Regions from separate parts of the Bradyrhizobium sp. P5_C12 genome, predicted to be linked through region 2. Evidence: predicted binding sites of a transcription regulator. Region 2 holds the regulator's gene; each other region holds the start of a gene.
What was found. The regulator PhoB, encoded in region 2, activates phosphate uptake and scavenging genes when phosphate is short. The targets are predictions, from matches to a motif close to TGTCATNNANCTGTCAT.
Positions count from the first base shown of each region.

Region 1: the regulator PhoB is predicted to act here: its motif matches at 1,237-1,253, upstream of ACXJMY_RS07545 (acetoacetate decarboxylase).
Region 3: the regulator PhoB is predicted to act here: its motif matches at 2,864-2,880, upstream of ACXJMY_RS09540 (DUF2278 family protein).
Region 4: the regulator PhoB is predicted to act here: its motif matches at 2,730-2,746, upstream of pstS (phosphate ABC transporter substrate-binding protein PstS).

Region 1 covers NZ_JBFULU010000006.1:107,262-112,223, reverse strand. The annotation lists gene ACXJMY_RS07550 (patatin-like phospholipase family protein) at 30-1,196, opposite strand; gene ACXJMY_RS07545 (acetoacetate decarboxylase) at 1,424-2,206, shown strand; gene ACXJMY_RS07540 (transporter) at 2,323-3,339, shown strand; gene ACXJMY_RS07535 (carbohydrate porin) at 3,352-4,755, shown strand; gene ACXJMY_RS07530 (MFS transporter) at 4,762-4,962, opposite strand, start outside.
Region 2 covers NZ_JBFULU010000010.1:145,743-150,704, reverse strand. The annotation lists gene ACXJMY_RS12310 (acetylornithine transaminase) at 1-20, opposite strand, end outside; gene ACXJMY_RS12305 (GcrA family cell cycle regulator) at 478-990, shown strand; gene phoB (phosphate regulon transcriptional regulator PhoB) at 1,223-1,930, opposite strand; gene phoU (phosphate signaling complex protein PhoU) at 1,952-2,668, opposite strand; gene pstB (phosphate ABC transporter ATP-binding protein PstB) at 2,680-3,501, opposite strand; gene pstA (phosphate ABC transporter permease PstA) at 3,498-4,343, opposite strand; gene pstC (phosphate ABC transporter permease subunit PstC) at 4,348-4,962, opposite strand, start outside.
Region 3 covers NZ_JBFULU010000007.1:269,948-274,909, reverse strand. The annotation lists gene hfq (RNA chaperone Hfq) at 1-215, shown strand, start outside; gene hflX (GTPase HflX) at 227-1,624, shown strand; gene ACXJMY_RS09540 (DUF2278 family protein) at 1,772-2,800, opposite strand; gene mazG (nucleoside triphosphate pyrophosphohydrolase) at 3,035-3,853, opposite strand; gene queC (7-cyano-7-deazaguanine synthase QueC) at 3,980-4,696, shown strand; gene ACXJMY_RS09525 (nitrile hydratase accessory protein) at 4,855-4,962, opposite strand, start outside.
Region 4 covers NZ_JBFULU010000021.1:57,878-62,839, reverse strand. The annotation lists gene ACXJMY_RS19980 (extracellular solute-binding protein) at 1-702, shown strand, start outside; gene ACXJMY_RS19975 (ABC transporter permease) at 676-1,374, opposite strand; gene pstS (phosphate ABC transporter substrate-binding protein PstS) at 1,632-2,687, opposite strand; gene ACXJMY_RS19965 (3-hydroxybutyryl-CoA dehydrogenase) at 3,077-3,928, shown strand; gene ACXJMY_RS19960 (group III truncated hemoglobin) at 4,121-4,585, shown strand; gene ACXJMY_RS19955 (QcrA and Rieske domain-containing protein) at 4,852-4,962, shown strand, end outside.

The sequences.
Region 1 (4,962 bases), on a different contig from region 2:
TTGCGCGCGCGATGACGGCGGGCCGGCGCTTACGCGCTCTCCGTCTCCCGGTGCACGTCGTGGACGACGAGGCCCATGCCTTCCTCGGGCATCTTGATCCAGTCGCGCCGCTTCAGGGTGCGCTTGGTGTCCTCGTAGCCGCTCGCCCAGTGCTCGCGCATCGAGGTGCCCGAGAATTCGTGGTCCTTGGCGTCGCCCTCATAGGCCTTCTGCTGGTAGATCAGATGCAGGATCGCGATCTCCGGCATGTCGCGCAGGCTCGCCTTGAGCTGGCGCTCCTCGTCGGACAGCTGTTCGTCGGGAAGCTTCGCCAGGGCCTTGTAGAGCTGGACCTTGAGATTGTGCGTGCGGCGATAGACGTCGGTGTTGTGGCGCGTGCGCGAGGAATACATGATGTCCTTGTGGCGGGCCATCACGTCCTGGATCGAGCGCGGCAGCACGCCGCGGGCGCTGAACAGGTCGACCTGGAACACCAGCGAGTTGAGGTCGTCCTCCTGGTCGAGCAGATGCTGGAGCGGCGTGTTGGAGACGATGCCGCCGTCCCAGAAATGATCGGTGCCGATCCGCACCATCGGCAGCGCCGGCGGCAGCGCGCCGGACGCCATGATGTGCTCCGGCTCGATCTCGTCATGGGCGTTGTCGAAATAGATGAAGTTGCCGGACAGCACGTTCACCGCGCCGACCGCGAAGCGGACCTTCTTGTCGTTGATGAGGTCGAAGTCGACGAGCTCGAGCAGCGTCTCCTTCAGCGGCGCGGTGTCGTAATAGCTGGTCGCGGTGCGGGCGCCGACCGGGCTGAACCACGGATTGACCTGGTGCGGCGTGAAGAAGCCGGGCTGGCCGAGCGCCGAGGTCATGTAGGCGCTCATCAGATTGCGGGCCTGGCGGAAGATGTCGCCGTCCGGCGTATAATGCCAGATCTTGCGGTTGGTGATGCGCTCCCAGAAGATGCGCAACGCATCGAGCCGGTTCTCCGGCTTGTTGCCGGCGATGATGGCGGAGTTGATCGCGCCGATCGAGACGCCGCAGACCCAGTCGGGCTCGATGCCGGCCTCGTGCAGCGCCTGATAGACGCCGGCCTGATACGCGCCGAGCGCACCGCCGCCTTGCAGCACCAGCGCGACGCGATCGCAGCGCTCGGGGCGCCAGCCCCGCGCAAAGCTCTGATGTGACGGATGTGACGTTCGGGCGTCCATGGTGATGTCTCCTGCCTTAGCTCGACGATTGCGGCCCGCGGTGACGGCGTGATGACAATGTCGGCGCCGATGCATCGTTCGCATGCTGGTCAACCGCGCCGGGAATGGCGCCGGGTCGTGCGCCTGACGGAAAACCTTCACATCGCAGTCAATGACGACGGCTAGCAATTTGCATCGGGCTCGAAGCCGCCGGGCGGGCCTCACAGACATCACACAGGAGACCAGCGATGCGCAGGGAAGATTTGCTGAGACTTCCGTCCATGCCGGCTGCCGGGCCGAGCTATCCGGCCGGCCCTTATCGCTTCGTCAATCGCGAATTCCTCGTCATCACCTACGAGACCGACCCGGACCTGATCCGCGCCGGCCTGCCTGAGCCGCTGGAGCCGATCGAGCAGCCGATCGTGCACTATGAATGGATCAGGATGCCGGACTCCTCCGGCTTCGGCAGCTACACCGAATCCGGCCTGGTCATTCCGGCGCGTCTGCACGGCGAGGAGGTGAACTTCGTCTCGCAGATGTATCTGGACGACGATCCGCCGATCGCGGCGGGGCGCGAGATCTGGGGCTTTCCCAAGAAATACGCCCATCCGAAACTCGAGATCGTCAAGGACACGCTGACCGGCACGCTGGAATATGCCGGCCAGCTCGTCGCCATGGGCACGATGGGCTACAAGCACGAGAGCATGGCCGGCAACGGCGATCTCACCCGCGCCACGCTGTCGAAGACGCAGATCAATCTGAAGATGATCCCCGGCGTCGACGGCCGTCTCGAGGTCTGCCAGCTCGTCGCGATCAACCTCACCGACATCGTGCCGAAGGGGTCGTGGATGGGGCCGGGCCGCCTGCATCTGGTGCCGCACGTCAATGCGCCGGTTGCCGATTTTCCGGTTCGCCGCGTCGTCGGCGCGCATCACTACATCGCCGATCTGACGCTGCCGTTCGGCCGCGTGGTCCATGACTACATCAGGGAAGCCGAGGCGGCGGCCGCGACGGGGCTGGCCGCGGAGTAGCGCGGCTCGCTATCATCAAACTGTAACAAAGCCGTAATTGAGTACCCCGCGTGGGTCCGGAAGATGCCGTCAGCCGTCTTCCGGAGCGGGGCATCTGTTGACGGTTGGGGTTGGCCATGGCTGAGCCGGCAAAGCTTGTCAGCGCGATTTCGGATGCTGCGCCGTCGATCCCTGGCCTCGTCTGGGCATTCCGGCTGCACGGCGACGGCAGCGCCGAGGCGCTGCCGATCGACCAGCCGATCGAGTTCAGCCATGACGGCCGGCTCTGGCTGCATTTCAACCTGACCGACGCGCGCGTGCGGCCGTGGATCACGGCCTCGCAGCTGCCGCCGCTCTCCCGCGAGCTCCTGCTGTCCCACGACACCTTCCAGCAGCTTCACGTCATCGACAATTGCGTCTACGGCGTGTTCTCCGATCTCGTGCGCGACATCGACAGCGCGACGGAAGAGACCGCGTTCCTGCGCTTCGCCATGACCGAGCATCTCCTGGTCAGCGGCCGCCATCAGGCGCTGTGCTCGGCCGACGCGACGCGCCGGGTGCTCGAAGGCGGCTACCGCGTCGACAATGTCGCCCATCTCCTGGAGAAGATCGTCGACGAGGTCGCCGACACCCTGGACCGGATGGCCGACAAGCTCGGGCAGGAGGTCGACGATATCGAGGAACGGATTCTGGCCGACGAGGCCAAGCCGGAGATGCGCCGCATCCTCGGCCGGCTGCGCCGGACCTGCGTCAGGCTGCATCGCCAGCTCACCGGATTGCGCGTGCTGTTTCACCGCCTCGACCAGAAGAACACCGATCACCTCTCGCCGTCCTTGCGCATCCATGCCGGCAAGCTGGCGCAGCGGCTGGACGGGCTCGATCACGACATCGTCGAACTCCGGGAACGCAGCCGCCTGCTCGAGGAGGAGCTGCGCTTCAAGAACGAGGAGGAGAGCAACCGGCACCTCCACACGCTGTCGATCGTGACGACGCTGCTGTTGCCGCCGACGCTGGTGACTGGCATCTTCGGCATGAACACCAAGGGTTTGCCGCTCACCGATGTCGAGACCGGTTTCCTCTGGGCCGCCGCCTTGATGGCTTCGTCGATTGGTGCCGCCTATCTGTTCATGCGGCGCACAGGTATTTTCAAATAGCGTACGCCAGGCGTGATCGGGACTGCCCAAAGATCTGCGTTGCGATGCGCAACCGCGATTGTGCTGGCCTGCACGGCGGCCAGCACCGGCGCGTTCGCCGGCGCCAAGGACGAAAGCGCGGCCGAATGGCTGGCGCCCAAATGGTTCAACGAATGGCATGACGGGCTTGCCAACAAGGGCCTGAACTTCGGCGCCACCTACATCGCCGACAACATCGGCAATGTCTCGGGCGGGGTCGCGCGCGGCGCCATCCATTTCGGCCGCCTCGATCTGTCGGTCGACGCCGATCTCGACAAGCTCGTCGGCTGGACCGGTGGCCGCTTCTACGCCAACGCCTTCGTGATCTACGGCCGCGGGCTCTCCCGCAACTACGTGCAAAACCTCGCCACCATCAGCGAGATCGAGGCGCTGCCCGACCAGCGGCTCTACAACGCCTATTTCGAGCAGAGCTTCTTTGGCGACAGGCTGAACATCCGGGCGGGCCAGCAGGCCGCGGACGTCGAGTTCTTCGACAGCCAGACCGACGACCTCTTCATCAACGGCACCTTCGGCTGGCCCGCGATCAAGGCGAGCAACCTTCCGGCCGGCGGCCCGGCGCCGCCGATCGCGGTGCCCGGCATTCGCGTCAAGGCCGCCTTGACGGACAAGATCATCGCCTACGGCGCGGTGTTCAACGGCGATCCGTCAGGCCCGGGCGACGCCGATCCGCAGATTCGCGACCATCACGGTCTCGCATTCCGCGTCAACGATCCGCCCTGGGTGATCGGGCAGGTCCGCTTCAACTACGACATCGATATCGGCGGCCGTCCGCTCGCCGGCAATTTCACGCCGGGGGCCTGGAAGCATTATGGTTCGTTCGACAGCCAGCGGTTTACCGCGGAGGGCATGTCGATCGCGGATCCCGACGGGTCCGGCATTCCGGCAAAGCTTCGCGGCAACTACGGAATCTTTGCGGTCGTGGAGCAGGTGCTCTACCGCCCGCCGGAGGTCACGGACAACAGCACCTCGGCCTCGATCCCCGGCGTCACGGCGTTCGGCCGCATCGCCTACAGCCCGCCGGACCGCAATCTGATCGACCTTTATGTGGACGGCGGCATCGGCTTCGTCGGCTTCACGCCAGGCCGTCCGCTCGACCGCTTCGGCGTGGCGATGGCCTACATGCGGATCTCCAACACCGCCCGCAACCTCGATGTCGATACCCAGGCCTTCACCGGCGTCCTGAGTCCCGTGCGCAGCAACGAGACCTTGCTCGAGATGATCTACGAGGCGCACATCAAGCCTGGCTGGCTGGTGGCGCCGTACTTCCAATATGTGTTCCGCCCCTCCGGCGGCATCCCGAACCCGAATGATCCGACCGGAGTTTCGCGGATCGGTGACGCCGCAGTCTTCGGCGTCACCACCACGATCAGGTACTGACCCGGACTACGCCATCGCGGGCTTCGGTTCGGGCCGCGGCTGCCGCGAGATCGCCAGCACGATCAGCGAAGCGAACACGCAGAGCGCGCCGGCGACGAAGAAGGCGGGCAGGTAGCTCGCCAGCAGCGTCCGCGACAGGCCCGCGCCGAACGCCGCGGTGCCGGCGCCGAGCTGATGGCCGGCAAAGATCCAGCCGAACACCAGATT
Region 2 (4,962 bases):
GGCGCTGCGCTGTTGGTCATGACGGTCACTTGGATGTTGCGGACGGACTGAGCGTGCATCACGCAACGCACCATTGACCGGCCCGGAAAACGAAACGTGCCGCCTTTTAAGGGCGGCACGCGTCACTATCTTATGCCTGGTAAAACGGGTGTCAATGCCGCCCGGAAAGCCTCACGAAACGCTGAATCCGTAGTCTTGCGGTGTCGATTTTGCGGTTTTTTGGCCACGGAACATGTGGAAGCGAGTCGGCGGACTCTTGCGCGTGAGTCACGCCATATTGTAGCGTTTGGCTTGTCAGATACGACATCTCGTGCAGGCGGTTCTGATCTCTAAGTCCTCATGTACCGGCGTAAACGTTCGGGCGCACTTCGCGCGCCCGGCGAGCCTTAAGGGATTCTGGCGGCACGGGTTTTTCAAGGCTTAGGCATTCGCTGTGAGGCCCCGATATGGCAGGCGCGCAGCGAGGGAAAGGGTGCAATGACGGTTTTGACCTGGTCCGATGATCGCGTCGAGCAGCTGAAAAAGCTCTGGGAGGCCGGACTTTCGGCCAGCCAGATCGCGGCGGAGCTCGGCAATGTGACCCGCAACGCCGTGATCGGAAAGGTGCACAGGCTTGGCCTGTCCGGCCGCGCCAAGAGCCCCTCTTCGGCCGCGCCCCGGCCGCGTAAGGCGCGTCCGGCACAGCACATGATGCGGGTGAGCCGCCCGATCTCGCGCGGCAACACCGCGTTGGCGCAGGCCTTCGAGGTCGAGGTGGAGGCCGAGCCGGTCACCTACGACAACGTGGTGCCGATGAGCCAGCGGCTGTCGCTGCTGGAATTGAACGAGGCGACCTGCCACTGGCCGGTCGGCGATCCCTCGAGCCCGGATTTCTTCTTCTGCGGCGGCAAGGCGCTGTCGGGCCTTCCCTATTGCGCCCAGCACTCGCGTGTCGCGTACCAGCCGGCGGCCGATCGCCGGCGCGCACCGGCCAAGCCGGGCCCGCGGTGAGTTAGCGGATATAGTCGTCCGTTAAAATGCCGCCATCACACGATGGCGGCTCGACACACTCCGATGTCGTCCCGGCGAAGGCCGGGACCCATAACCACCAGCAGATGTGGTTACAGGGATTCGGAGTTACCCTTCTCGCACAAACAATTGCGTCCTCGGGTTATGGGTCCCGGCCTTCGCCGGGACGACACCGATATCGTGGCGACAGCTCGCCAAACCAACTCGCTCTAGCCTACGTCTGCTCCGCCTTCGCGAAGCGATCGTCCAGCGCGTAGCCGGCGCCGCGCACGGTGCGGATCGGGTCCTGTTCGCGGCCGAGATTGAGCAGCTTGCGCAGGCGACCGATGTGCACGTCGACGGTGCGTTCGTCGATATAGATGTCGCGGCCCCAGACGCTGTCGAGCAGCTGCTCGCGCGAGAACACGCGACCGGGATGCTCCAGGAAGAACTCCAGCAGGCGATATTCGGTCGGGCCGAGATCGATCGGACGGCCCGAGCGCGCCACGCGGCGCTTGTCGCGATCGAGCTCGATGTCGCCAAAGGCGAGCACGGTGGCCAACCGCTCCGGGCTGGCGCGCCTGAGCAGGCCCTTCACGCGCGCGAGCAGCTCCGGCACCGAGAACGGCTTGACGATGTAGTCGTCGGCGCCGGTCGCAAGCCCGCGCACCCGCTCGCTCTCCTCGCCGCGGGCGGTGAGCATGATGATCGGAAGCTGCTTGGTCTCGGGCCGGGTGCGCAGCCGCCGGCACAGCTCGATGCCGGACAGCCCTGGCAGCATCCAGTCGAGTACGATCAGGTCGGGGATATGCTCCTTGAGGCGGGTGTCGGCGTCGTCGCCGCGCATCACCGTCTCGACGTCATAGCCGTCGCCTTCGAGGTTGTAGCGGAGAAGCTCGGTCAGGGCTTCCTCGTCCTCAACCACCATAATGCGTGCGCCCATGTGGTCGTCGCTCCTCAAGCCTTAAGTGTTCGGGACCGTCGTGGCGAAGGTCGTCATGTCGCCCTTCGGTCGCTTGTCGGTCATCGCCTGACCTTCGATCATGTAGAATACGGTCTCGGCGATGTTGGTGGCGTGGTCGCCGATCCGCTCGATGTTCTTGGCACAGAACATCAGGTGAATGCAGAACGAGATGTTGCGCGGATCCTCCATCATGTAGGTGAGGAGCTCGCGGAACAGCGAGGTGCAGATGGCGTCGACTTCCTCGTCGCCCTTCCACACCGCCATCGCCGCCGGCAGATCATGCGCGGCATAGGCGTCCAGCACCGACTTGACCTGCTGCTGCACGAGGTCGGTCATGTGCTCGAGGCCGCGGAACAGCTTGAGCGGATGGAAATCCGTCTCCAGCGCCGCGACGCGCTTGCCCATGTTCTTGGCGAGATCGCCGATGCGCTCGAGATCGGTCGCGACGCGCATGGCGCCGACGATCTCGCGCAGATCGACCGCCATCGGCTGGCGGCGGGCGATGGTGAGCACGGCGCGCTCCTCGATCTTCTTCTGGAGCGCGTCGATCTCGACGTCGGTCGCGACCACGCGCTGGCCGAGCGCAACGTCGCGGCGGATCAGCGCATCGACGGAATCGACGATCATGCGCTCGGCAATCCCGCCCATCTCCGCGACCAGGCGCGTAAGCTCCTGGAGGTCGGTGTCGAAGGCCTTTGCGGTATGTTCGGAAGCCATATCCTGTCTCCTCAGCCGAACCGGCCGGTGATGTAATCCTGCGTACGCCGATCGGTCGGCGACGTGAAGATCTTGCTGGTGTCGTCGAACTCGATCAACTCGCCGAGATACATGAAGGCGGTCTTGTCGGAGACGCGGGCCGCCTGCTGCATGTTGTGGGTGACGATGGCGATCGTGTAGTTCTCGGAGAGCTCCTGGATCAGCTCCTCGACCTTGGCGGTCGAGATCGGGTCCAGCGCCGAGCAGGGCTCGTCGAACAGGATCACCTCGGGCCGCACCGCCACCGTGCGGGCGATGCAGAGGCGCTGCTGCTGGCCGCCGGAGAGCGACAGGCCGGACGCATTGAGCTTGTCCTTGACCTCGTTCCACAGCGCGCCGCCGCGCAGCGCCTTCTCGACGCGGTCGTCCATCTCGGACTTCGAGATCTTCTCATAGAGACGGATGCCGAAAGCGATGTTCTCGTAGATCGTCATCGGGAACGGCGTCGGCTTCTGGAACACCATGCCGACGCGCGCGCGCAGCAGATTGAGGTCGAGCTTGGTGTCGAGGATGTTGGTCTGGTCGAGCATCAGCTGGCCGGTGGCGCGCTGGCCCGGATAGAGGTCGTACATCCGGTTGAAGATGCGCAGCAGGGTCGACTTGCCGCAGCCCGACGGGCCGATGAACGCCGTGACGCGATTGGTGCCGAGCGTCAGGTTGATGTTCTTAAGCGCATGGTGCTCGCCGTAATAGAAGTTGAGATTGCGCACGGTCACCTTGGGCGGCGCCTCGGGCAGCGTCGGCGACTGCGGGAGCCCGCCGGCTGCGCTCATCGATACGGAAAGATCACTCATTTTGCGGTCCTCTCGGCGCCAAGGATGCGCGCGCCAATGTTCAGGGCAAGCACGGTCAGGGTGATGAGCAGCGCCCCGCTCCACGCCAGCTGCTTCCAGTAGGCGTATGGGCTCTGCACGAAGTTGTTGATGGTGACCGGCAGGTTGGCCATCGTCTTGGTCAGGTCCAGGCTGAAGAACTGGTTCGACAGCGCGGTGAACAGCAACGGCGCGGTTTCGCCGGCGACACGGGCGGTCGCGAGCAGCACGCCGGTGATGAGGCCCGCGCGCGCCGAGCGATAGGCGATCCGCTTGATCACCAGCGAGCGCGGCAGACCGAGCGCGGATGCCGCCTCGCGCAACGCGTTCGGCACCAAGAGCAGCATGTCCTCGGTCGTGCGCAGCACCACCGGGATCACGATGACGGCGAGCGCGAGGCAGCCCGCGATCGCCGAGAAGCCGCGCATCGGCACCACCACCGCGCCATAGATGAACAGGCCGATGATGATCGAGGGGGCCGAGAGCAGGATGTCGTTGATGAAGCGGATCACCGAGGTCAGCTTGTCGTTGCGGCCGTATTCGGCGAGATAGGTGCCGGCGAACATGCCGAGCGGCGCACCGATGCCGACGCCGATCACCGTCATCAGCAGCGAGCCGACGATGGCGTTGAGCAGGCCGCCGTCAGTCGAGCCGGGCGGCGGCGTGTTCTCGGTGAAGATCTGGACGTTGAGTCCGGCCACGCCGTTGTAGAGCAGCGTGACCAGGATCAGCGCGAGCCAGGTGACGCCGAAGGCGGCGGCGGCCATGCAGAGCCCGCGGATGACGAAGTCCTTGCGGCGGCGGCGTGAATAGATCGGGTTCATGGCGTCAGTTCCCCGCCTTCTTTTCCAGCCGCATCAGCATCAGCCGCGCCGCGGCGAGCACGAAGAACGTCAGCACGAACAGCAGCAGGCCGAGCAGGATCAGGCCGGACTGGTGCAGGCCATCGCTTTCGGCGAATTCGGATGCGATCGCCGCCGAGATCGTGGTGCCGGGGGCGAAGATCGACCCCGAGATGCGGAACGAGTTGCCGATGATGAAGGTCACCGCCATGGTCTCGCCGAGCGCGCGTCCGAGCGCCAGCATGATGCCGCCGATCACGCCGACACGGGTGTAGGGGATCACCACGCTGCGGACGACTTCCCAGGTGGTGCAGCCGACGCCGTAGGCGGCCTCTTTGAGAACCGGCGGCACCGTCTTGAACACATCGACCGAGATCGCGGTGATGAAGGGCAGCACCATGATCGCGAGGATCAGCGCGGCGTTGAACAGGCTGAGATAGGACGGCGGGCCGGCGAAGATCGCGCCGAGCACGGGAATGCCGTCGAAAATCTTGATCATGAAGGGCTGGAAGCTGTTGGCCAGGAACGGGCCCAGCACGAAGAAGCCCCACATGCCGTAGATGATCGAGGGGATGCCGGCGAGCAGCTCGATCGCCATGCC
Region 3 (4,962 bases), on a different contig from region 2:
CCTTCCTTAATCACGTTCGCAAAACCAAGACGCCACTGACGATCTTTCTGGTCAACGGAGTGAAGCTCCAGGGCATCGTGACCTGGTTCGACAATTTCTGTTTGCTGCTTCGGCGCGACGGTCATTCGCAGCTCGTCTACAAGCATGCGATCTCGACCATCATGCCTGGCGCTCCGATCCAGTTGTTCGAAGGCGGTGAGGATCAGCCGGCTTGAGAGTGATCTGATTGGAACCCCGGAATTTCGACGGGGATGCCGACCGTCCGCGGCCGGCAGGGGCTGCGCAGACGGGGCGGGTGCTTGTCATCGGTCCCTATTTGCGGCTGCGCGCGGGCGGCTCCGACGCGCAATCGGAGAGCCATGCCTCATCTCATCATGTCCAGCGTGACGCCGAGGCCCGGCTCGACGAAGCCGCCGGCCTCGCGCGCGCGATCGATCTCGTGATTGCGGATGCCATCATCACGCCGATCAGCCAGATCCGCCCCGCCACCTACATCGGCAAGGGCAAGGTCGAGGAGATCGCCGGGCTGATCAAGAGCCTTGATGTCGAGCTCGTGGTGATGGATTGCGCGCTGGCGCCGATCCAGCAGCGCAATCTCGAGAAGGAGTTGCACGCCAAGGTGCTCGACCGCACCGGCCTGATCCTGGAAATCTTCGGCCGCCGCGCCAAGACCAGGGAAGGCTCGCTCCAGGTCGAACTCGCGCATCTCAACTACCAGCGTTCGCGCCTCGTCCGCTCCTGGACCCATCTCGAGCGCCAGCGCGGCGGCTTTGGATTCATGGGCGGTCCCGGCGAGACGCAGATCGAAGCCGACCGCCGCCTGATCCAGGAGCGCATCTCCAAACTCGAGGGCGAACTGAAGAAGGTGCAGGCGACACGGCGTCTGCATCGCGCCGGACGCCAGCGCGTGCCTTATCGCGTCGTGGCGCTGGTCGGCTACACCAATGCCGGCAAGTCGACGCTGTTCAACCGCCTGACGCGTGCCGACGTGCAGGCCGCCGACATGCTGTTCGCGACCCTCGATCCGACCTTGCGCGCGCTCAGCCTGCCGCATGGCGGCAAGGCGATGCTGTCCGACACCGTGGGCTTCATCTCCAACCTGCCGACGCAGCTCGTCGCCGCCTTCCGCGCCACGCTGGAAGAGGTGCTCGAGGCCGACGTCATCCTGCATGTCCGCGACATCTCGCACGAAGACGCCGAGGCGCAGCAGAGCGACGTCGACGCGGTGCTGCGCCAGCTCGGCATCAACCCCGACGATTCCGGCCGTATCATCGAGGTCTGGAACAAGATCGATCGTTTTGACGCGGATCAGCGCGAAGAGCTGCTGAACATCGCGGCGCGCCGGCCGGAGGATCATCCGGCGATGCTGGTCTCCGCCGTGTCAGGCGAGGGGATCGACGCGCTGCTCGCCGCGATCGAGGAACGGCTCGCCGCCAAGCGCACCACGCTCGATCTCTCGATCGACGCTGCCGACGGCGCCGGGATCAGCTGGCTGCATCGCAATGCCGAGATCTTGGTCAAGGAGCTGCACGACGGCCGCTTCGACATGACCGTGCGGGTGGATGAGACCAAGCGGGATATCGTGGTCAACCGCTTCGACGCCGTGCCGCATCACGCCGCATAGGCCCGAACAAGTCTGACGCCACATTGTAGGCCGGATGGAGCGAAGCGAAATCCGGGAAAGCCCGACACGACGCGCCCCGGATTGCGCTTCGCTCCATCCGGGCTACGCACTCAAGGGCGTCCCACGACGCGCGAATTCATTGGAACACTAGAACGGAATGGTCAGGCCCGGATGTTTCGCTTGCGCCTTGGTATAGGCGACGCCGTGGACCTTGATTCCACGCTCGTCCAGCAACGAAATGATGCCGCCCTTGTTCGATAATTCCATCGGCTTCTGCACGACGACGGCGAGCGTGCCGCCGGCCGCGATCTTCCCTGACAAGGCCATTTTCTTCTTCTGCTTGTCGGCCAGCATCCAGCCGGTGAGATCGATGTCACGATCGGCCGTATTGAGCAGCGTGACGACTTCCCGCTCGGGCGTCTTCACGGCGTTGACGAGTGCCGCAATGATGCACACGAGGCCATCCGGCATTTCCGCGGTCGGAGGAGCCGTCGGATCCCGCGGCGCTGTCGGCGTGCCTCCGCCGAGATCGATCGGATGACCAGTCTTGTCGTCGGTGTGCCAGGCCTGCGTCTGGAATTTGAGGAAGACCGCCGTCCATAATTTCTGATCCGGGAATTCGAACACGAGCCCGCCGTCTTGCCACGGCCCGTTGTCGCCCGAGAATTTTCCGATGGGATTTCCCTGGTTCATATGGATGTCGTGAATGCCGCGTCCCGGCCGGAAGCCGAAATAATTGTCCGCCTTCGTCTCCGGGCCCCATGTCTCGCCGAATGCGTATATCATCGCGCTTTCGTCCGAGAGTGCGCGCTGGACGAACTGGTCGAGCTTCTCGTTGAGGTCGTTGTCCGGTCCGGGCACCGACAGCGGCAGCGGGATCATCTCCTGCGGCTGCATCAGATTGCCGCGAATGAAGTCCAGCGCGGTGCCGCCCGGTTGCGGCGGCTGTGGGTGCAAGCCCTCCGGCAATGCCGCGAGTTGTTCGGTGATCGGATGGACGAAGTGCGATCGCACCAGGAACTCGACTTCGCTTCCGTCGGCTGACTGCACATTGATGGCGATGCGGAAATCCTCGTCGCCGGCCACGATATGGACTTGATAGTGCGGCGACTTGCCGGTGCCGAAACGCATCGCGATCGGGCGTCCCTTGAGGACCGAATAGTGCTTTAGTGGCATCGCGCTCACCTGCTGTGGGGTGTGGCTGCGTCGGAATTATTATACAACTTTAAACTGTCTGTGGTGACAATTTCATGGCGGCGCCTTGCCGCATCTCTCCGCCTGAGCCGCCGACGTCTTGCAAATCGGGAAAAGGCGAGCTTCACGTACGTCAAGACGCACATGAGCGTTCCGGGCCCTCTCAACTTTCACCAAGAGGTTGATGGCAATGGATATCCCGGTCACTGCGTTCAGCTAGGTCGCGGTCTTCGCCGCATTCCAAAGCGCATCCATCTCCGCCAGCGAGGCCTGCTCCAGCGTCCGGCCCTGCGCTTCCAGCGCCCGCTCGATATAGGCAAAGCGCCGCTCGAATTTCGTGTTGGTGGCGCGCAACGCGGCTTCCGGATCGGCATCGACATGGCGGGCGAGGTTGACCAGCGCGAACATGAGGTCGCCGGTTTCTTCCGCCAGTTCCTCCTTGTCGTTGCGGTCCAGCGCGGCCTCGATCTCGTCGGCTTCCTCGCGGATCTTTGCCAGCACCGCGCGCGGGTCGTTCCAGTCGAAGCCGACGGTCGAGGCCTTGCGCTGCAGCTCCATCGCGCGCGTCAAGGCGGGTTGGCCGGCTTTCACGCCCGACAGCAGGGATTTGTGGGTCGGCGTCGTTTCTGGCGGCCGGCGCGCGGCGCGCTCGGCCTTCTCCTCGGCCTTGATGCGGTCCCAGACTTCCTTGACGTGGGAGGAGGCGAGATTGCCGTCCTTGTCGGCGAAGACGTGGGGATGGCGCCGGATCATTTTTCGCGTGATGGCCTCGACGACATCTCCAAAAGCGAAAGCGTTCTGCTCTGACGCCATCTGGGCGTGGAACACGACCTGGAGCAGGAGGTCGCCGAGCTCCTCGCGCAGATCGTCGAGATCGCCGCGGGTGATGGCGTCCACCACCTCATGGGCTTCCTCGATCGTGTAGGGCGCGATCGTCGCGAAATTCTGCTCGAGATCCCAAGGGCAGCCGGTCACCGGCGTGCGCAGCGCCGCCATGATCTCGATCAGGCGGGAAATGTCGCGGGAAGGGGTCATTACGGGGCAGTCTCCTGGCTCCAAAACCTTATGCCAAAAGTGGGCCGCCGTTCCCAGCGGCACGCGCTGGAACGGGCCGATTTCCACCGATTGGCGGGCCGCTCCCGCAGTGCTAAAGCGCGGGCCATGAGTGACGCATTTTCATCACAAACCGCGCTGGTGCTGTTTTCCGGCGGCCAGGATTCCACCACCTGCCTGGCCTGGGCGCTGAGCCGCTTCGCGCGCGTGGAGACGCTGGGGTTCGAGTACCGCCAGCGCCACGCCGTCGAGCTTGCCTGCCGCGACAGCCTGTTCGCCGGCGTCAGGGCGCTGCGCGCGGATTGGGCGGACAAGCTCGGCGAGAGCCACACGCTGTCGATCCCGACCTTGGCTGCGATCTCGGACACGGCGCTGACGCGCGATGTCGCGATCGCGATGGGCGCCGACGGGCTGCCCAATACATTCGTGCCCGGTCGCAACCTCGTATTCCTGACCTTCGCCGCGGCGCTGGCCTACCGGCGCGGCATCACCCACATCGTCGGCGGCATGTGCGAGACCGATTATTCCGGCTATCCCGATTGCCGCGACGAGACCATCCGCGCCATGCAGGCCGCGCTCTCGCTCGGCATGGCGAGGCCCTTCGAGCTGCACACGCCACTGATGTGGATCGACAAGGCCGCGACCTGGAAGCTTGCGCACGACCTCGGCGGCGATGGCCTCGTCGACCTGATCCGCGAGCAGTCGCACACCTGCTATCTCGGCGAACGCGGCGCGCAGCACGAGTGGGGCTATGGCTGCGGCGAATGCCCGGCGTGCAGCCTGCGGGCGAAGGGGTGGGCGGAGTATGTGGCGGGGAGCAAATAGCGCTCCAATCTCCGCTGTCATTCCCCGCGAAGGCGGGGAATCCAGTACGCCACGGCTTCTCCGTCTCCCGCGAACGTCTCTGGAATACTGGATCACCCGCCTTCGCGGGTGATGACAGCTGTGTTCGGGGAAACGGTGCCTGCACCACGCACGAAAAACTACCCCGCGAAATCCTCCGCACGCAGCTCGATCGGCTTGCCGTGCGGCGTCCGATCCGCGGCGTGATCCCAGGCATCCCGATAGCGATGCAGCGTCTCCGCGGATGC
Region 4 (4,962 bases), on a different contig from region 2:
TTGTTCGGCTACCTGCTGCCCCTGTTCTCGAAAGCCGAGGGCGTCAATGTGAAGGTCGTTGCCGTCGGCACCGGCCAGGCGCTGGACATCGGGCGGCGGGGCGATGCCGACGTGGTGTTCGTCCATGACAGGCCCGCAGAAGACAGGTTCATGTCGGAAGGGCAGGGCGTGAAGCGTTTCGACGTCATGTACAACGACTTCATCATCGTCGGGCCGAAGAGCGATCCGGCGCAGATTGCCGGTGGCAAGGACGTCGCTGATGCGCTGCGCAAGATCGCGGCGGCGAAGGCGCCGTTCATCTCGCGCGGCGACAAGTCCGGCACGCACGCGGCCGAGCTCAGGCTGTGGAAGGAGGCGGGTGTCGACCTCAGTGCCGGCAAGGACAGCTGGTATCGCGAGATCGGTCAGGGCATGGGGCCGGCGCTGAACATGGCCTCATCCTCGAACGCCTATCTGCTGTCGGATCGCGGCACCTGGCTGTCGTTCAAGAACCGCGGCGAGCTCGCCGTCCTGACCGAGGGCGACAAGCGGCTCTTCAACCAGTACGGCGTCATGCTGGTGAATCCGGCAAAGCATCCCGACGTGAAGGCACAGGACGGACAGGCCTTCATCGACTGGCTGGTCTCGCCGAAGGGGCAGGACGCGATCGCCGGCTACAAGGTCGGCGGCGAGCAGCTATTTTTCCCCAACGCGTCCCACTAGCAGGAAGGCGACGGTCGATACCGCCACGCTGAGCGCGAGCAGGATCAGCCCGAGCCCGAGCGCCAGCGGCAGGTCGCCCTTGCTGGTCTCCAGGGCGATGGCGGTCGTCATCGTGCGCGTGAAGCCGCGGATGTTGCCGCCGACGATGATGATGGCGCCCACCTCCGCGATCGCGCGCCCGAAGGCCGCCAGAAAAGCCGTCATCAGCGAGGTCCGGCCGAGCGCAAGCAGGAGTGCCATGCTGCGCAGCACCGACAGCCCGTCGATCCGCGCCAGATCGCCATATTCCGCCCACAGCAGGCTCGCCGGCCTGTGCACCAGTGCGACCACGATCGGCGTGGCGAGCAGCGTCTGCGCGATCACCATCCCGGTTGGCGTGAACAGCAGGCCGGCTGCTCCGAGCGGGCCCGACCGCGACAGCAGCAGATAGAGGCCAAGCCCGACCACGACCGGCGGAAGGCCGAGCAGCGCGTTGGTCAGCACGATGATGACCTGCCGTCCACCGAAGCGGGCGATCGCCAGAAAGGCCCCGAAGGGTGCGCCGATCAGCACCGCGAGGATGCTGGCGGTCAGGCTGACGCGCAACGACAATGCGACGATGCCGAGGAGCTCGGCATCGGCCTCGCCGATGAGCGAGAAGGCGGCGGCGACGGAGCGCGCGAAGTCGTTCATTCGGCCTGACGCTTCGGCGTCCGGCAAAGTGCCTCTGGATCGTCGATATCGACGCTACGCAATCGCTTCACGGGCTGGTCTCTGTGAGTCTTGTTGACGTCTACAGAATACCCGGGAGAGACGATTTGGAAACGCGTTTCATTCGGAAAATGGATGTGTGTGCGCCTGATGCCGGCTCCCGGGACGTAGATCCTAGGGCCGCTTGGCCTGTCAATCGGGGATCCGGTGCAATCTGCCCCGAACCTCCATCTCAAAGCTCAGCGCTTGACGTTAGCCGAGGCCGCGACCGTGGGGGCTGCCCCAAAGCTCAGTTGCCAGTACCGTTCGATCTGATCAACCAAGGCGGGCGGCAGCGGAACGTAATTGAGCGTTTCAGCCTGCGGCTTGCCGTTCTCCAGCGACCAGCGCACAAAGTCGATGGCGGCTGCCGACCGTTCCGGCGATTTCGGGGTCTTCGGCATCAGCACGAATGTCGTGGCGGTGATGGGGTAGGCGTCTTCACCCGGCGCGTTGGTGAGCACGAGATGGAAATCCTTCTCCGCCTTCCAGTCCGCGCTCGAGGCCGCCGCCTGGAACGATGCGGCGTCGGGGACGACGAAATTGCCGGCACCGTTCTGCACGATTCCGAAGGAAATCCTGTCGAGCCGTTGCAGCGCGTAGGTGTATTCGAGGTAACCGATCGAGCCGGGAACGAGACTGACGAGCGAGGCGACGCCGTCATTGCCCTTTCCTCCCAACCCGACTGGCCACTCGACCGAGGTGCCTTCGCCCACGGTCGTCTTCCATTGTGGGCTGATCTTCGAGAGGTAGTTCGACCAGTTGAACGTCGTTCCCGATCCGTCGACGCGATGAACCACCGTGATCGCCGCGCTCGGGAGTCTGATGTCGGGGTTGATCGCCCGTATCGCCGGATCGTTCCAGGATTTGAGCTTGCCGAGATAGATGTCCGCGAGCACCTGCCCGGTGAAGCGAATCTGGCCGGGCTTGACACCATCGATGTTGACCACGGGCACGACACCCCCGATCACGATCGGGAATTGCATCATGCCGAGCCTGTCCAACTCCTTGGGATCGAGCGGCATGTCGCTCGCGCCGAAATCGACGGCTTCCTTCTTGATCAAGCCGACGCCAATGCTCGAGCCGACCGCCTGGTAGCTGACGGTGTTGCCTGTCTTCGCCTTGTAGGCGTCGATCCATTTCGCCATCACGGGCGAAACGAAGGTTGAGCCTGCGCCCTTGGTCTCGGCAGCCGGACTTTGCGTGGCGATCACGAGGGCGGTGAGGATGATCGGTAGTCCGAGATGTTTCATCATGCCCCGACGCTAGCAGGCCGGGCGCGAAGCTGGTGTGGCCTATGTCACAAAAATGTCGTGGAACGTTTTGCTGCCACTTTACCGAAATTCGTTTTTGCTGAAGGGCCGCTGCGCAGCGGGCCGGGATGGTCCCAAGCCTGCGTCCGGCCTGTCCGCGCCGTCGGCTCTATCCAGAGGCGGGATACGGCGCAAAACTTGAGTAAGCGGTGCGCAAGAGCCTAAATCGTGCCCTTTCGCGACGGAAGGCCGGCTTTATTCCCGCCATGGATGCTTTAAGGAAGGGGCAGGATCAGGTCGCACCCGCCCGGCGGCGGTGCTAGAGCCTGATGCAGGAACAAGAGGCGGGGGCCAGCGCTGGCACGCCCCGCAGGATGAGAAGGATGTAAGCAATGATCAATACCGTTGGCATCATCGGGGCAGGGACCATGGGGAACGGCATCGCGCAGATTTGCGCTGCGGCCGGCCTTTCGGTCGTGATGGTCGACATTTCCGATGCGGCGGTGAACCGCGGATTGTCGACCGTGGGCGGCAGCCTCGAGCGCCTGGTCAAGAAGGAGAAGATGTCGGCGGCGGATCGCGAGGCGGCGCTGAAGCGCATCACCGGCACGACCGACCGCGCCAAGCTCGCCGATTGCGATCTGGTGATCGAGGCCGCGACCGAGAACGAAGAGCTCAAGGTCAAGATCCTGAAGGATCTCTGCGCGACGCTGTCGCCGCGCACGCTGCTCGCGACCAACACCTCGTCGATCTCGATCACCAAGCTCGCCGCCGCAACCGATCGCCCCGACCGCTTCATCGGCATGCACTTCTTCAACCCGGTGCCGGTGATGGCGCTCTTGGAGCTCATCCGCGGCTTGCAGACCTCCGACGACACCCACGCCAAGGCGCTCGACTTCGCCAAGCGCGTCGGCAAGGTGGCGATCACGGCGAAGAACAGCCCGGGCTTCGCCGTCAACCGCATTCTCTGCCCGATGATCAACGAGGCGATCTTCGCGCTTCAGGAAGGGATCGCGACCGCGGAGGAGATCGATGCCGGCATGAAGCTCGGCTGCAACCATCCGATCGGACCGCTGGCGCTGGCCGATCTGGTCGGGCTCGATACCATGCTGTCGGTGATGGAGGTCTTTTACAAAGGCTTCAACGACCCCAAATACCGTCCGGCTCCCTTGCTCAAGGAAATGGTCGATGCCGGCCATCTCGGCCGCAAGACCGGTCAGGGCTTCTACACCTACGGCGCCTGATTTTGGCGCGGGCGGCGGGCGTTCGGAGCATGATCCGGAAAAGTGCGTAGCGGTTTTCCGACAAGATCATGCTCAAGATATAACGCCCGCCGGCAGTCCCGCAATTTGCGCTGCGGCAAAGACGACGCGCGTGATTGGCCCGACAATGTTGCACGGGCGGCTGCGGGAACAACGGAACGGATAACGAAGGATATGTCGGATCGACTAAAGGCCGAGCGGGAAGCTGCGGCCGCGCGGCGGAACCTGCTGGTCCAGGATGCGATCGAGCGCACCGGGATCACCGAAGAGATGATCGGGGAACTCGTCACTCGCTTCTACGGGCGCGTGCGCGAGGACAAGCTGCTGGGGCCGGTATTCGCGGTCGTGCGGAATTGGGACGAGCACCTCGCCAAGCTCAAGGATTTCTGGTCGTCGGTCGTGCTGATGACCGGCCGCTATCACGGTTCACCGATGCGGGCGCATCTGCCCCTGAGCCTGGTCGGCGATCATTTCGACCGCTGGCTCGACCTGTTCGAGCAGACCGCGCGTGAAGCCTGTCCACCCGCAGCGGCCGCGCTCTTCATCGACAAGGCACGGCGCATCGCCGACAGCTTTGAGATGGCATCGGCGACTGTTGCCGGGCGTATCGCTTCGCCCCGGCACGTGCTCCGCTCCTAGAATACAAAATACCTGCCTGAGAAACGTACAACCGAATTGATGTTCGTTGACATCGCGGCGCACGTTGGCGCGTTGCACCAATTCCGAGAGCATCGGTCTGATCTGCAAAATCATCATGCCTATCGCGCGGTGTGACGTTGCAATCGAAAATATGCGCGTGAATGCGCTTGTTTGCATTCAATCAGCGCGAGCAAAGCCATATTGATGCACTGCGGCGCAAAATCTCCGCCTTCTTTTCGGCAGAGTTCCAGCGCCTGCTCGCGCACATGTCGAGTGCATCTTTCAACGCAACCTCTTCATCCTCCGACGACACTGCGCAGCCCGAAGCCGACGCGCGCCCGGAGCAAACGCGGCGCGCGCTCCTGATGGGCGCGCTC